DNA from 4 places in the Paenibacillus sp. FSL P4-0081 genome. Region 2 is predicted to be linked to each of the others. Evidence: riboswitches for the same ligand, from Rfam matches in the RefSeq annotation. Region 2 holds a riboswitch; each other region holds the start of a gene.
What was found. A riboswitch is a leader RNA that binds a small molecule or an ion and turns the genes downstream of it on or off. The one in region 2 is predicted to bind cyclic di-GMP.

Region 1 (4,214 bases), 290 kb from region 2:
CGGATTCACGAACTCGAGATGGCTCGGGTTGTTCGCAAGCGTGATGCGGGTACGCACAGTTTCGCCTTCGCGGACGGCGCGGTCGGCGCCTAGATGGTATTTCACATCCCCGCTCCAGCCATAGGTGACACCCATGGAGCCTTCGGACGGGAAGAGCTCCTTGTTCGGCGAATGATGGAATTCCGAGAAAATAATATCATAAGGTTTGCCCAGAATGTGGGCAAGCACATTAAGTCTTCCGCGGTGGGCCATACCCATCAGGATATGCTCTGCGCCGTCATGTGCGGCAGCGCGGACAATTTCATCCAGCATAGGCACGAGGGCATCATTGCCCTCCAGGCTGAAGCGCTTCTGGCCGACGAAGGTCTTATGCAGGAAGGTCTCGAACTGCTCTACCTGAATCAGGCGTTTCAGCAGCTCTTTGCGTTCCGCATGGTTCAGTGGAGCAGGCGACGTTGTGGATTCCGCCTGGCTGTTGAGCCAGCGCAGCTCACGCTCGTCATGCACATGCCCGAATTCATAGGCAATGGTCTGTGTGTAGGCCTGGCGCATTCTGTGAACGGCATCCATAGCGGTATGCACGCCCTCAGGGGCATTCTCCCAGATCAATGAAGCCGGCAGGGCATTCAGATCTTCGCGCGTCAGCTCATAGGTCTCGATCTCCAGCCATTTCGCCATCGGGTTGGTGCTCCGCTCCAGCGGATCGATATCGGCAGCCATATGGCCGTATATTCGGATGTTAGCCATTAGCTTGGAAGCTTTAACGGCTTTCCTGAGCCACTCTGTATCTCCTGAGATGGCGGGGGGAGGCGTCTTGACGGCATCCGGAGCCAGGGGAGGCGGGCCGGATACTGTGAAGAGGTCGCGGTAATGATGCTCTACGGAAGTGGGGTCCTTGACAAACTGCTCGTATTTCTCCTGAATGTAGCCCAGATTGGGACCGTAATACTTGCTCCAGACAGATTCGTTATAGGGCTCTTTGACGGCCATGAGTAGGTCCTCCTAACGGATAAACTCCACATGCGGTATATTAGGAACACCGCTTAGCGGAGCTGCGATGTTTGCGGTTTCATTCTCATCTTATTGTGCTACTTTCCGGCAGGGTAATCAATTCATACTTTCGTGCAATCCGTTCGCAAAACGGTATGATTCAGCAGGGGATTCATACGGAACAATCATAAATTTCCCGAGTGAAGCCGGAAAAATAAAATATCGTTAAAATTAATAAAAAATTAAGGGATTTAGGTGGTTGTAAATCATAGAAATGGGTAATTGTTTCTATATTGTGTTACGGGATTAATATCTATTTAGTATATTTAAACTAATTTGGACCGATTGAAGATGAATTGGAATTATTTATACAAGCTATTGGCAATTTTAGCTAAGGGTCTTCACGATTTAACATAAAAAAATTCCAGAAAACGACACACTTTTCATGTAAGATCTTGTATAATGTTATTGCGGAGAACGGTTTCATCGATTCTTTTCAGATCCTTTCATGTAAAGGGTCCAGTAAAGGGTAAACCTGCCGAAAGACAGGGGCACAAAGTCTCGGATCTAAAGTAGAAATACTATGATGGCCGGACTGCCTGGGGACGCGAAAATTCTAGGAGGAGATTTCTTGGATAAGTCCAACCAGGGGAATGACGAACTGCAGGTAGTTGATCTGGATTTAGAATGGGTGCATTTGCTAATGTCTGCTAAGCAGGCTGGCATCCAGGCAGACGAGATTCGGCGTTTTTTTACTGAAAAAGCACTCCAGGCGATGTAGGGCATTCAGCATTGTACGGATACATACAGAAGAGGGCACAGCGGAGTACACCGCTGTGCCCTCTTCTGTTGGAATTTACATGTTGTTTCGGGGTCCCCGCAAAGTACCTGGGTAATCATCGAGGCTGCTGCCTCACTTTGTGGGGTATTTCAGTTATCCTTCTGCTCCAGCCGCCATTTCTGATAATCGAGAAACTCCTTGAATTCACGTTTGCTTATACCAGAGGCCATCGCATCCTGAACCAGCCTGAACCATTCTCCATCGAGAACCGGCTCTGCAGTTTCTGCAATTCCGCCATACAGTAATACGTGAATGGATACTTGGAGTGCATCGGCAATTTTTTCGATAAATTGAATGGAGGGGTTGGATTGGATATTCCGTTCGACATTACTTAAGTATGATTTCGCCACGTCAGCCTTATCCGCAAGCTCGGATAAAGAATAACCCTTCTCCAGCCGGAGCCTATGGATGCGGCTTCCCATATTATCTGACACGATTACAACGCCCTCCGTACTTTTTGTTATCAGTATAACAAAAATTCGCAAAACGGACAAAAACCCTTGTTCCTGCCAGAAGCTGGCGGGGAGAGACAAAACGGCATATCCAGCCCGGATGAGGGAGGATATGCCGTTTTGTGTATATAATTTAATAGCCTTATTTGGCTTCTCCCAAACCTTGCGTAGCATTGAATGTCCAGTTCAGCGCCAAGCCGTCACCCTGGAAGATATTCTGATCCTGGGTATTGTCAACGAATTCGAAAGCAATCTTGAAGGTTTTGGTTTGGGTAGCGGCGATGCCTCCCGGCAGTACACCCGCCGTTACGAGATCATAGCTGGAAGTGTTCTTCAGGTCCTTCAGGGAGATCTCGGACAGCACATGGCCGGCAAGCGGACCGCTGGTATAAGAGCTGTCGAGAAGTTTGATTTTGAAGTGATCTCCAAGATCCTGGCCGGCATTATCGCCCTTCGCATCAGTTACAGTGTAGCTGGTGGCCAGCGTTAGGAGTTTGATATCCAGGGTGCCGTCATTGGACAAGGTGAACGTGCGTACGGTGTAATCACCCGGTTTCAGATTGGTCAGGGCAACAGGTGTATTAAAGGAAGAGCCGAGCTTCAGCGTGCCTGCCGCGAAGGTTGCCGTGCTGGTTGCTGTGGAGCTGAAGTAAGCGAAGGTGCCCCCTCCGATTAAAGACAATCCCAGTGCTGCCGATGCTACGCCAAGACCCAATGTTTTTTTGATACCCATAATTAATTTCCTCCTCGAGTATATTATGTTTTTTTAAGATCGGTGATCAGGAATGCATATACAGATAGATTATTTGAGGGCGCCTTTTTCCTGGTTGGCTTCGAAGTTCAGGGTCAGGGCCAGTGTATCGCCTTGATAGTAGTTTTGCGGCTGGAAGGTTTCCTTGAAGGCAAACTGTACGCTCAGTTTATCTGAGGTGCCTGCTTTGATGCCCCCATTCTCTACACCAAAGATTCCGCCGAGAATTCCCTTGGCTACAAGATCCGGACTTTGCTGCTCAAGTTCGGCCAGTGAAACGACCAGAACAGGTGATGTTACCTTATCCTTGTTAACTAGGAACGTCACAATAATATCGTCTTTGAGATTATGGGCGCCGTTATCTCCCTGGGCATCTGTAATGACAGATGAGGTACGCAGAACAACTTTGGGAATATTGAGCGTTCCGTCATTTTTCAATTTAAAATCTCTTAGGATCGTATCCCCCGGTTTAAGATTGCTGAGATTGACAATAACGGAGGGGTCCGAATTAAGTAATAAAGTTCCGTTGTTAAAAGAAGCTGCAGTGGTGGAGGTACTGCTGAAGTAAGCGAAGGTTCCTCCGCCGACCAGGGTTAATCCGAGTGCTGCCGATACAACGCCGAGACCTAATGTTTTTTTAACGTTCATTTGTTCATCCCTCTCTCATCGTTCTTTTTTTGTCTTTACCTGTCTTCGGGGAAAATTTATTGTTGCTCCGCGTTTCGTAAACGGGAGAGGACAATCGGTTTATTGCACAATGTCTGGAAGGGTATCCGGTCCGCCGGTCACCGCTGGCCCTGCATTCTTCTTCTCCAGTGCCGCTACGGCTTTCCAGGAGGAATACAGTGCGTAGAGGAGCAGGAGCAGCCCGGGGATAATCATCAGCATTACGCTTCCGGCTTTGGAGACCGCAAAATTCATGGCATATCCTACATAAGGGACGGTGACGCCGGTATATTGGCCTACCACATTTGTTGAGCTGACCGCTGAGGTATCGGCTGCATCGTTATTGTCCCCTTTGGTGGTATAGCTGGCTTCACCTATGGCACTGTTTATTGAAGCATCGACCACACGGTGTGTAATCAGGAGGTTATCGGAATTCATGAAAGTAATCACATCGCCTTTTTGAAAACGGGTCATATCCCCGCCCGGCTTAATCGCTACTATAGATCCGGTCTGG
Region 2 (4,214 bases):
TGGACTACCAGGGTATCTAATCCTGTTTGCTCCCCACGCTTTCGCGCCTCAGCGTCAGTTACAGCCCAGAAAGTCGCCTTCGCCACTGGTGTTCCTCCACATATCTACGCATTTCACCGCTACACGTGGAATTCCACTTTCCTCTTCTGTACTCAAGTCACCCAGTTTCCAGTGCGACCCCAGGTTGAGCCCAAGGTTTAAACACCAGACTTAAATGACCGCCTGCGCGCGCTTTACGCCCAATAATTCCGGACAACGCTTGCCCCCTACGTATTACCGCGGCTGCTGGCACGTAGTTAGCCGGGGCTTTCTTCTCAGGTACCGTCACTCCGGTAGCAGTTACTCTACCGGACGTTCTTCCCTGGCAACAGAGCTTTACGATCCGAAAACCTTCATCACTCACGCGGCATTGCTCCGTCAGGCTTTCGCCCATTGCGGAAGATTCCCTACTGCTGCCTCCCGTAGGAGTCTGGGCCGTGTCTCAGTCCCAGTGTGGCCGTTCACCCTCTCAGGTCGGCTACGCATCGTCGCCTTGGTGAGCCGTTACCCCACCAACTAGCTAATGCGCCGCAGGCCCATCCCCAAGTGGCAGATTACTCCGCCTTTCATTCTCTCTTCAGGAGAGGAAAGAAATTATCCGGTATTAGCTACCGTTTCCGGTAGTTATCCCAGTCTTGAGGGCAGGTTGCCTACGTGTTACTCACCCGTCCGCCGCTAAGCATGAATGGAAGCAAGCTTCCATTCAAACTCCGCTCGACTTGCATGTATTAGGCATGCCGCCAGCGTTCGTCCTGAGCCAGGATCAAACTCTCCAAATTGTATTTAGAAAGAGCGATTGCTCATTTTGAAACATCTGACGAGAATTTTCATTCTCTATTTTGGAAGTCACTTTCGTGATTTCCGATACTCACTCGTTGTTCAGTTTTCAAAGATCAAGCTCGTTGTCAGCGCCGACTACCGCGTCACCAGCAACTCTTATAATATATCACGTTCATTCGAGTAATGCAAGCTTTATTTTGAAATCACTTATTTAAGCCATTTCTTATTAAGTTTGCCGCTCCAACAACGCTTATTTATAATACCCTATCTCTCTACCAAAAAGCAACCTTTTCCAAAATAAAAATAACCCGCTTAATTACTAAGCGGGTTATCCTCAATGAAACTATGAATGCATCTGTGCTCTTAGTAGAACTTAGCTGCAGTATATTTACTTGCTACTTTAACCAGATCTGCTGTTTTGCTGTTCTTGGCAAGTCCAGCATCAACTGTAGTATCAATAGTTACCCATTTGCCATTAAGGAACACTTCATTCCAAGCGTGGTAAGAAGTCACATAACTTGTGTTACCCATAACCAGTTTGGTAGGAATGCCTTCACTGCGAAGCATAGTAGCGAACAAGGAAGCGTAATCGTAGCAGATCCCCTTCTTGGTAGCCAAGGTGCTGTCGTTGTTAGGGATGTAATCTGTAGTAACACTGGAAGCCAGGGAATAATCATATTTCACATTGGCTACGATATAATTATAGATAGCCTTCACTTTGTCTTCATCTGATGTCAAACCTTGTGTAAGCTGTGTTGCTTTCAGAACTGCTTTATCGGAAGAACTCCATTTAACATTCTGTACGGAGCTCAGATATACGGCGTTGGCGTTGCTCAGGCTAAGATCTACCGTCTCGGAAGAGATTACTTTGTATTTGTTGCCGTTAGTGTTCTCAAGTACGGAAACCTTGTATGAACCGTTACCTTGTTGAAGCGGGAATGTTTCAGTTGGTTTGGAAGTGTATAAGTTGTAGGTGTAGCTGTTATTATCTTTGGTGATCATCAGCTTAATCTTCTTATCCTTAGGAACATTATAAGAAACTCCGATAACACCCTGATCAAGTTGACCTATGTTCAACCAGCTTGCATCTGCATTAGCAGCTTGAGCTGTACCTGTCTGCACCGACGTAACCACTACGAATAGTGTAACCAACATTAAATAGAACTTCTTCATTGGATAAAACCCCTTTCGGTAGCTGGCTGCCATCCTTACGGGAAGGCCCTTTAGCTTTGCGTCCCTACCTTTCGATAGGTTTGCCGTTATCGTATAAGCTTTATCTGTCCTTGCTTCTACCATAAAATGCTAGATTCACAATAAGAACAAACAAAAAAGCCTCTTCATTCGGTAGCTGGCTGCCATCCTTACGGGAAGGCCCTCTAGCTTTGCGTCCCTACCTTTCGATAGGTTTGCCGTTTATCGTGTATTAGCTTTGTATAGTTATATCTTACCATATCTATTTCTATTATCAAGACCTAAATCACTAGATTTCCGCGAAAACAAATAAAAATTTTAAGTATTTTAAGTTTTTCCGTCATTATTCTACAAACATCACGATAACTTTGCGTGAATGATAAGTCTATGCGTTGGATTCACCAGCGGATCACAAGTAATGAGTGTTAGAATCTTGTCATCCTTATTCCCTTTCAATACGGATACATCGGTTGGTTCCACAATAGTCACATCATAAACTACATAATTGTATGCCTGCTTGCCGGTTGTAACGGAAATAGTGTCCCCGACTCCAACTTCATTCAATCTGTTGAATAGCCTTCCCGTAGTTCTTGATCTATGCGCTGCAATTGCAGCATTCCCAGCAGAGCCAAGCGGAGCCGTCTCCTTCATATGCGCAGCAGCATGCTTCATATTCGCCTTGGTGGCGCCTTCCAGGACAGGCAGCTTCAGATCTATTTTGTCGATTTCGATGATTGCCATCACCTTGCCTCCGACTTCAATCTCAGGCGCAGCAGAGGGTTCTGGCTCTTCCGCAGCCGACTCATCCGCCAGCAGCTGGGTTACTTCCGCGTAAGGCTTACTTAGATCAGCACTGGCCGGAGCTGACGCAGACGGAACGATTTCACTGTAGGCCTGTTCAGCCTCTTCCAGCAGCTTTTGCTGCTGACGGTCATTGTACCATTCGCTTCCTTTGGGATAGAGCATAATAAGCACCCCGGCAAGTATAATCAAATAGGATAATTTCCGCATGACAATCGCCTCCGTAATATAGAATAGATGTTACCCTTCCGGAATAATTAAGAAGCAATGCTTCTTAATTATCAGAATACCCATTTCCGGCTTCCGAAGAAATTAATGATCACCGTAACAAATGTGACCAGCACTTTGGCGACCAGCACTTGAATACCGAGAGAATCGGTCAATATATGAATCAGCAGCACCGATATACCCAGCACCAACAGATTCAGCACGATAAACCTGATCAGCTGCATCCGGTCGAAGCCCTCTTTATTGCCTCTGTCCCGATCACGGAAGGTTACCTTTTTGTTCCAGAAGAAGCTGTTGGCCGTACCGGCGCTGTAGGAAATAATCTGCGCAGGGGTGTTGATCATCCCAAGGGAATGCAGCAGTGTGAATACAGCAAAATCAATCAGTGTATTCAGCAGGCCTACCGCATTGAATTTCAGGAACTGGATGAACCCCGCACTCCATTTCTTATCTGGCATAATCGCTTTCCTTCCGCGTGTCTTCTATTTCCGCATCCGGATAGCCTTTGGTCTCACGTACAATATAGAGCGGTCTGTCCTTCGACTCATCATAGATCCGTCCGATATACTCACCAATTACCCCCAGCAGCATCAGCACAATCCCGTTGAAGAGCAGGTTCACGCCGACTATAGATGCCCATCCGGGTACGGTCCAGGAGGTAAAGATTTTTTGGAACAATACCAGGAACAGATAGATGAAGCTGGAAAAGGACAGAAAGAATCCGATATAGGATGCGATTTTGAGCGGTTTGTGGGAAAAGGAGGTGATGCCGTCGAGCGCAAACCGGATCATTTTCTTGAGCGGATATTTCGTTTCCCCGGCAAAGCGCTCCTCCCGCACATATTCTACCATGGTCTGCCGGAAGCCTACCCAGCTTACCAGACCCCGGACATACCGGTTCTTCTCCTTCAGACCGCGCAGCACATCACAGACTTTACGGTCGATCAGCCGGAAGTCCCCGGTATCGGTAGGGATTTCAACACTGGTCATACTGCTGAGCAGGCGGTAAAAGATCTTAGCGGTGACTTTCTTGAAGAAAGTCTCCCCGTGACGCTTCAACCGCTTGGCATACACGACTTCGTAGCCCTCTTTCCACTTGGCAATCATCTGCAGAATAACCTCAGGAGGATCCTGGAGATCTGCGTCAATCACCACGACTGCCTGGCCTTCGGCAT
Region 3 (4,214 bases), 3.9 Mb from region 2:
GTTGATATCCCGAAAAACTACGTTCCTGCGACTAAATTCGACAACATGAACTTGGTTTTGGGATATTTTGCCTTCATTATAACCAGAACTTTCTTGAATGCGCAACACAAAAGTCGAATGATGTAATATTATGTTGTTAATTAACGAATATCTTCCAGCGTCTCCAGCAGAACATTGAATGCCGAGATCACTCTGGGTGCGCCGATACAAGGTGTCAGATGAAGCAGGATACCTTTGATTTGATCAACGGTCATCCCCACGCGGAGAGCCATAACATAGTGAACACCCAACTGTTCAAATTGTCCCATGGTGATCAAAGAAGAGATGACAGCAATTTCTTTCCAGTCTGAACCGATGGTCGTCCGCTGAAAAATATCACCGTATGCATTGCCCATGATATACTCGGCTAATTCGGGAAAATGCTCTTTAATAGGAGCTAGGGCTTTGGCACCATAGTCCCCGGAAAGATTGGTGAAATGGTCCAGTCCGCTGTCTACGTTCATATTCACTTGTTTGCCTCCTGATAGTAAGTTAGAGAATCTGTAAGATACAGCCTAGTTGAGATCCAGTGTACGGTGGGCCGTAGGAGGCATTTCGTCACGGTCGGTCAACAGCTCAATAACGGCTACGCGGTTAAGTTCAACTGCTTGGCTGATTGCAAAGGCAAACTCCTCTTGCGTCTCTGCGCGGAAGCCGGTGGCTCCCAGGGACTCAGCAAACTTCACTGCATCCATAGGGACTTCAAAGATGGTTCCATCGATACGTCCGGTTGTTTTTTCCATTCCTTTAAGGGCCATATCCAGCTGCATATTGTTCACAACGATGAAAATAACCGGGATATTCTTGCAAACTGCTGTGTTAATTTCAGTTCCGAGCATCATGAAACAGCCGTCACCGGTAATGCAGAAGACCGTCTCTTCCGGCGCAGCCGCCTTGGCACCGATGGCCATGCCGATTGAATTCCCCATGCAGGCGAAATAGGCATCAAATACAAAGCTCCCCGGTTTCTTCACGTTGAACCATTTGACCGCATTGAAGCCGTGGCTGCCGTCATCAACAAACACGCTGCTGTTATATGGAATCAAATCGCTCATCGTGCTCATTACCGAAGCCAGCGAGAGCTTGGACAGCACAGGCAGCTCTTCAGTATAGTGATTGGAGATCTCTATTTCACGTCTGGTTATGGTGGACGGATCAATCTTGCCGAGGTACAGCTCCAGGTTGTCACGTAAATCGCCGCCGACGGAGATGGTATCGGAAGTCAGTATTTTACCGACAAAGGTTGGATCGACATCAAACTGGATCAGCTGATCCGGATGATTCTCCCTCTTAAGATTGCATATGGTCATATCGCTCAGACGCGAACCAAGCACGATAAACAGATCACTGTTGTTCAACATCTCATCCCCATGCGTACATCCGCCAACGCCCACAGGACCGTGATAGAGCGGGTGATCCGCAGCAATGGCTCCTTTACCGCCGGGGGAGGTTACTACCGGTATGTTGAAGGTCTCGGCCAACTGTACCAGTTCCTTGTGCGCACCGGAGCGGTTAACCCCTTTACCGGCAATGATCAGAGGCCTGCTGGAAGCATTGATCGCTGAAATGACCCGTTCGTAGTTGGCGTAGCTGACGAGCCTTTCCCGCTGCGGAAGGACAATCCGGCATTCTTCAAGGCGCTCGGTCTGAACATCAAACGGAATACATAAATGAACAGGTCCTTTCTTGTCACCAAGGGCGATAGACAGGGCATGATTGAAAATCGTACTGAAATGGTCGCCGCGTTCTACCAGCTTGCTGAAAAGAGTGGCCGGTCTGAACATGTCCGCCAAATCGGCGAGATAGGATGTGGAATCCTGACACTGGGGAATCCCCAGCTCTTTAATAGACTGATGACCGGTAATGAAGAGCACCGGGAGATTGTTGGCTTTGGCGTGTGCTGCTGCGGTTAGCAGGTTCGTTCCGCCTGGACCGGAGGTGCCGAAGGCAACCCCGAGACTGCCTGTTTTCAGTGCATAGCCGCCTGCTGCGAAGCCGGAGCTGGACTCATGCCGGCCGGGAATAAACTCAATGCCATAGTCAACAAGTTTGAGAGCTATAGGACAAATGGACTTGCCAATAATACCAAAAGAATGTGTTACCCCAAGATCGCGTAATGCTTCCGCCATATAATCTGCAACTGTCTTCAGAACATCCACCCCACAAGTTGTTTTTTGATTGTATGCTAGCAATAGAAAACCTGTACTCGAAATAGGAGCACAGGCCTGTTGCACGAATCACCATAACTGAACGCGGATTCCCGGACGTTCATAGTTTTTCAGCAACCTGGCTGTCATGATCTCACCGGATAAGTGAGACTGTAGATCCATGGCTTTGCGTCATTCCCTTTCGGTGAATTTTGCCTCATATGTTGTTATCAATACAGCGAAGGATAATTTTCCTTTACAATATATTCCTCGCTCGCCTTTTGTCAATAAGCCGTTTGCAGCAAAACGCGAAATTTGGCGAATATTCAGATGTAATAGGAGATGAAATATTAGATATTCAAACTTTTGAAAATGGATGCGTCTGGAAGACCAAAGTCTTATAATGCAAATGCAGAAAAAGAGCAGAATTTAATCTGCATAAGCCATAAGCCTCATAACGTCGTAGGAACCTCCTGAAACTATGCAGATGTATTAGAATTATAGGCTGGGAAAACCTAGAAATAGGTCTTAAGAAATAGGTGATTAAAATTTAAAATAATGTTAGTTTATTAGTAATAAAGAATTAGCAGTAAAGAAGTGCAAAGGTGTTATTTTAGGGTTATGCACTATTTTAACACTTTGTGAATATTACATTACAATCTGCTTTTTCCATGCCAAAAAGAGACCCTTCCCGCATACTGCTCTGCGGAAATGGTCTCTTGGGGCTGCTGCTAGAATTTGAAAATATGGATTGTTTTTTGCAGCTGGAAGACAGATTGTGTCATCTTCTCGGTCTCTTCCGCTACGGACTGCAGGGCATGAATTTGTTCGTTCATCGCCGCAGATACCTCCTCGGTACCTGCTGCCGTCTCCTGGGTAATGGCCGAGATATTCTCGATCGCCCCGGAGATCTTGAGCGCACTCTCCAGCATCAGATCACTCTCTGCGGAGAAGGAGGAGATCTGCTCGGTTATGTATTGCACGCTATGTACGATCTGCGCGAAAATATGTGCTGTCTCCGTTATCATCTCGTTCTGCACCTGAACAACCTCTTCATTAATAGCGATGTTATCGATAGCCTGCTTGATATCGGCCTCGATGCTGCGTACCAGCCCGAACACTTCCTTGGTGGAGGCGGTTGATTCTTCGGCAAGCTTGCGGACCTCCTGTGCTACAACTGCGAAACCGCGTCCGTGCTCACCTGCACGTGCAGCTTCAATTGAGGCGTTAAGCGACAAAAGATTGGTTTGTTCGGCAATTTCCGTGATGGTCTTGGTGATCATGGTAATGCCGCGGGCATTCTGTGAGAGCGCTTCGATCGTATCTGCTACTTTTTGTGTAGCCTGGATATTCTTCCGCATGCCTTCGGCTTGAGTGTCCACGGACTGGCGTCCCTTTTCAACCAGCTCCAGTGTATGGGCGGAGCGTTTATTCATTTCCTTGGTAGAGTTTGTATAATTGGAGACTTTGGTTTCGATATCTTTGATCGATTCCGTCATATCGGCAATATCCACCGAGATTTCATTCGCACCCAGGGCAAGTTCGTTGGAAGAGGAGGCTACCTGTGCCATTACAATCTTCAGGTTCTGGTTCTTGTCCTCAATACCCCGGCTGGCATCCATAACCTGGCGGGTAAGCTGCGAAGCGTCGGTTAGGATCTTCTTCAATTTATCGATCATAGTGTTGAAGGAGCGGCTGATGTCGCCCATTGATCCGTTCTCGTCTGCACGGCTGGTGAAGTCGCCTTTGGCGATTGTATGCGTCACATTGGAGATATCCTCAAATGAAGATGTAAGCGTTCTCTCAATGAAGCGCGCAAGCGGGTAGGTCAGTGCAGCCAATACCGCAATCAGAATAATACCGATAATCACCTTTCCCATTGCAATGAGCGTAATTAACACAGGGACAGCGAATAAAGCGGCAACCAGGTAACATCCGGCAACGATTCTTTGTTTTAAAGGCAGCTTGTTCATCCAGTCCATAGACTATAGTTCCCCCTAGAAATAAATATTGTGCATTGTAATATTA
Region 4 (4,214 bases), 1.1 Mb from region 2:
CAGCCAGCACCTCATTAATTACATATCCGGGCCATGCCTTGACCTGGCCGGTCAATAAGGGGCTGAGATCATATTTGATCGGCATCTCTTCGATTTGCGAGGTTTCGATGCCCGCGCTTTTCTCCATAGCACGGAAGGTCAGCTCTTCATTGCCGCCGAGCTTGATGCCCACCTTTTGGCCGACAAGATCTTCCATTGTGGTGATACCGGATTCTTTAAGCGTGAACATTACGAACGGGGTTTTGCGGTATATCGCAGATAACGCCTTAACCGGTACGCCTTTTTCTCTGGCAATAATGATCTGGTCAGCACCGGTTACCCCGAACTCCTCACTGCCCGAAGCGACCATCTGTACCGCCGGAAAATCCGAGCCTCCCGGCCGAATCTCCACATCCAGCCCCGCTTCCTTATAGAAGCCCTTTTCAACTGCGGTATAGAACCCGGCAAACTGCGCCTGATGAATCCACTTCAACCTCAGAACAACCTTCTTAAGCTCACCGGAGCCTTCCGCCCCCTGTCCCTCAGCCTTGCCGGTATCCGAATTGTTGCCGCAGGCTGTAATGAGCAGCATTAGTGAAGTGAGCAGGATAAGCGCTTTGGTTCTGGACTTGTTCCACATGGTGATTCCCCCGTTATGATGTTATTTGGAATACTGGTCATTCGTAATTCGTATTTAGAATTGCTCCAGCGCCTTCAGCACCGCTTGCGAATCACTCACACTGCCGAAGACACCGCCCTGCATTTTGACCATATTGAGCGCTGCCAGGTGATTGGCATAATCCGTAGCACCCGTGCAATCCTCCAGGATCAGACATTCATAACCGCGGTCATTGGCTTCGCGCATCGTCGTGTGTACACAGACATCCGTCGTGATTCCGGTCAGAATCAGATGGGTAATCCCTTTATTCTTCAATATTAAATCCAGGTCCGTAGCATAAAAGCTGCCTTTACCCGGCTTGTCAATAATGTGCTCTCCCGGTATAGGTGCCAGTTCATCAATGATCTGCCAGCCGCGCTCGCCCCGTACGAGAATCCGTCCCGCCGGTCCTTCCGAGCCGATCTCAGCACCGGTCTGTCTGCTCCGCCACCGTTTATTCGCCGGCAGATCGGACAGATCCGGCTTATGGCCTTCCCGGGTATGGATAACGGTGAATCCGTTAATTTCCCGGATGCGTGCCAGCAGCCGCCCAATCGGCTGAATCGCTCTGGATGTTAATGAGAGGTCGTAGCCCATTCGCTCCACGTAACCGCCTTTGCCGCAAAAATCCGTCTGCATATCGATAATCATCAGTGCCGTCTTCGCCGGATCAAGGACGCCGTCATAGGGCCAGGTGTAAGGTGCTGCTGTAATCTGCATGGTTCATGCTCCCCTTCCAGAATTCAATGCATGTATTTAATGTTATGTTTATTAACATTAATTTTATATTTCCTGCTGTTTGTTAGATTATATTACAACAAATTTGCAATGTCTTCGTTTTTATTACGAAATAATGCGCTAATTGTTTGTGTTATTCTACATATATAACATAAACATTACATATAAACCCCGGATTAACCCTATTCATATATTAAAAAAAGCCGCCCAACGCAGGCAGCCTCAGCAGCAGTCCGTTCTCCAGCTCAAAGATCCGGCTGTTCTTGCAGAGCAGACTCCTCCCATAAGCTGTAAGCGCTGGGAAACCAGTTTTTCAAGCAATATAGAGCTGCACATTTCAAGATTATTAATAAATTGGCAGAATACAGTTGAAAAATAGCTCCTTAAGTACTAGAATTAAGCTTGTTTGCAGAAGTTCCTGCAGCGCAGGAACCAGTTATGACCTTTTTTGTCGATTACAGTCGATTGAAATCGCCTCATGCTGAGTGTATATCATTGATCTATTTCTAAAGGCAAACTTCCTGAAAGGGTAGGACGCAAAGCAATGGGCCTAAGAATGCTGAGAATCCGCGTTTATGGTCGCCAGGCTGCCAATAGAGACCACGTAAGCCATCAGTCACCGGGAGATCCCCCAGGCTTTATGATGCTCTTTTCTGTACGAATGCCATTGATTATACGAAAAAGCGAGGTTAAGATAATGCCGCAGCAATTCATCGAACCAACCCGATATGATTTCGTGGAATCCTTGATGCTTGAACGGACCGGATTCCTGGATTCTTTCTCTGTGGAGGGCCGGACTTCCGGCGGGATGAATGGAGATAAGGATGGAATTATCCTTGTGCAGAATAATCAGATCTTCATTACTCCCCCGCTCTCTGGCGGCAAGCCCGCCCGGATCTCCGCTGTTCATCCTGTAGTGCTGAAGATCAACTGGAAGACCGTTACAGAGCCTACTGAGGTAACCTCAGCGGATCATATTACCTGGGAAATTTGCGAGAAGCCACAGTATCAGATTACGGTTTCACCTGACAAGCTCAAAGTGCATTTCACCTTGTACCGTGCAGAGAAGTACGCCTGGAATCTGGTCAATTGCCCGGCTTCCTTCGAAGCCGCAGTCCGGGCTGAGCCTAACCGGGCGATGCTGCTGTCCACGCTCACCATAGAACAGATTCTTTCTTCGCTGGATAACCGCTCCATTCTGCGGAATCTGAATATCCCGGCCCTATACGCCGAACTGAACAACCCTACATATCTCCCTGTCTGTATCGCAGAAGGGAGAGCCCCGCTGCCCGGCAAGAAATCAAGGCTGCAGCTATCCCTCCCGGAGCATACGCTCACAGGCAATGGAATGCTCCGGGAGGGACGAACTGCGGAAGCTGCAGATTCCTTAGATTATCTGCGGTTTCCGGGAGCCCCCTTCGCCAGAGAGGGAGAGGTATTCGCCCGCAAGCTGCCGCCCGAAGAGGGAATTCCCGGATTCGACGTAGAAGGAGGCATCTTGCCTCCACCTCCACCGCAGGATATTTATTTCGCAGCCGGAGACAATGCACGGCTGCTTCCAAACGGGGAGATCGCGGCTCTGCGTACGGGCAGACCCCGCATCTGCGGAGACTCCGGCAGCGTCACAACCTGCGATTTCCCGGACCTATGCCTCATCACCAAGGAAATGGCGGCAACAGCCCGTGAGATTATGTTTGCAGGTGACATCGTCGTACCCTCAGATATTGAAGGCCCTATGTGTATTGAGGCGTTAGGGAATGTGTATATCTACGGCAACGTCTGCCAATCTACAATTACGGCTACAGGCAGTATCTATATAAGCGGTCAAGTAACCGGCTGCAGCCTGCACACCGGACTTGCCGGGGTACACCAGCACCGCCTGCACCGCTTCTCCAGTCTTCTGCTGACTGAAGTTGGCGGACTGCGGGAAGCCGCCCGGCTGCTGGCCAAGAATGTAGAATCCCGCCAGCAATCCGTGAAATACGGTCTGGTGGTTATGCTGCTGCTGGAGGATAAGTACAGCCATATAGAGTGCCTGATTAGCGATCTTAAATCCGCACTGCTGTGCATGGAAGGGGCCCCCCAGCCCGGTACGGATCAGCTCAAGCAGATGCTGGAGGTTTTTACCCATCCGGGGCAGTTCACCGAGTTTATCACTGACAGTGTTCTGAACAGCTTCTCCCGGCTGCTGCGTAATCTGTGTGAAGACATTGAACTGCTCCAGGAGGAGCATGTCTTCATTAATATCGCCCGTTCCCATAACAGTATCCTGGAGTCCGGCGGAGAACTGATCCTGCGGGACGCGGACGCAGAAACGGTCTAAGCCTGCTGTAATGTAACCCCTGACAAACATAAACGGCTGCCCCTCTTCTGAGGGAGCAGCCGTTTGTTTATTCCTTACCCAGACCGGGTACCGGGGTCTGCAGGACACTCCCGGCATTCCGGCCCAGCCTGACATTCACCAGAATAATGCTGCTCACAATCAGCAGCATACCGATGACCAGATTCAACGTAATCTGTTCATGCAATAAGACTACACTGGAGCCGATGGAAATCAGCGGAATCAGAAAGGTGAACGAGCCTACCTTGCCGGCCTCTCCTTCATTGATCAGCTTGAAGTATACCAACCAGCCCAGCGCAATCACGAAGACCGCGATGAACAATGTATTTATTATAAAAGTACTACTCCAGCTAATATCCGCCCAGCTCTCCGAAGCTGAGCCTGCCGCCAGCAGGATTACCCCGCCGATCATGATCTGCATCGCGGTCATCCACAGCATATCTACTCTGGCTGCATTGCGTTTGGTATAGACCGTAGCCAGCGCCCAGCTGAGTGCAC

Region 1: it holds a riboswitch for cyclic di-GMP, as region 2 does, so the genes downstream of both, P40081_RS37185 (anti-repressor SinI family protein) here and P40081_RS03560 (transglutaminase-like domain-containing protein) in region 2, are expected to answer to the same signal.
Region 3: it holds a riboswitch for cyclic di-GMP, as region 2 does, so the genes downstream of both, P40081_RS22910 (thiamine pyrophosphate-binding protein) here and P40081_RS03560 (transglutaminase-like domain-containing protein) in region 2, are expected to answer to the same signal.
Region 4: it holds a riboswitch for cyclic di-GMP, as region 2 does, so the genes downstream of both, P40081_RS34465 (flagellar assembly protein A) here and P40081_RS03560 (transglutaminase-like domain-containing protein) in region 2, are expected to answer to the same signal.

The regions. Positions count from the first base shown of each region.
Region 1 covers NZ_CP009280.1:504,762-508,975, forward strand. Annotated here, with positions in the region: gene P40081_RS02235 (2-oxoglutarate dehydrogenase E1 component) at 1-990, opposite strand, end outside; cyclic di-GMP riboswitch class I at 1,509-1,593, shown strand; gene P40081_RS37185 (anti-repressor SinI family protein) at 1,622-1,771, shown strand; gene P40081_RS02240 (helix-turn-helix domain-containing protein) at 1,921-2,253, opposite strand; gene P40081_RS02245 (TasA family protein) at 2,426-3,016, opposite strand; gene P40081_RS02250 (TasA family protein) at 3,086-3,682, opposite strand; gene sipW (signal peptidase I SipW) at 3,782-4,214, opposite strand, start outside.
Region 2 covers NZ_CP009280.1:797,493-801,706, reverse strand. Annotated here, with positions in the region: rRNA gene P40081_RS03565 (16S ribosomal RNA) at 1-818, opposite strand, end outside; gene P40081_RS03560 (transglutaminase-like domain-containing protein) at 1,183-1,974, opposite strand; cyclic di-GMP riboswitch class I at 2,007-2,087, opposite strand; cyclic di-GMP riboswitch class I at 2,160-2,240, opposite strand; gene P40081_RS03555 (class D sortase) at 2,368-3,021, opposite strand; gene P40081_RS03550 (GtrA family protein) at 3,093-3,497, opposite strand; gene P40081_RS03545 (glycosyltransferase family 2 protein) at 3,487-4,214, opposite strand, start outside.
Region 3 covers NZ_CP009280.1:5,323,309-5,327,522, reverse strand. Annotated here, with positions in the region: gene P40081_RS22915 (carboxymuconolactone decarboxylase family protein) at 141-503, opposite strand; gene P40081_RS22910 (thiamine pyrophosphate-binding protein) at 555-2,198, opposite strand; cyclic di-GMP riboswitch class I at 2,317-2,413, opposite strand; gene P40081_RS22905 (methyl-accepting chemotaxis protein) at 2,918-4,168, opposite strand.
Region 4 covers NZ_CP009280.1:8,084,251-8,088,464, forward strand. Annotated here, with positions in the region: gene P40081_RS34455 (ABC transporter substrate-binding protein) at 1-619, opposite strand, end outside; gene biuH (biuret amidohydrolase) at 674-1,357, opposite strand; cyclic di-GMP riboswitch class I at 1,877-1,970, shown strand; gene P40081_RS34465 (flagellar assembly protein A) at 2,073-3,698, shown strand; gene P40081_RS34470 (DMT family transporter) at 3,766-4,214, opposite strand, start outside.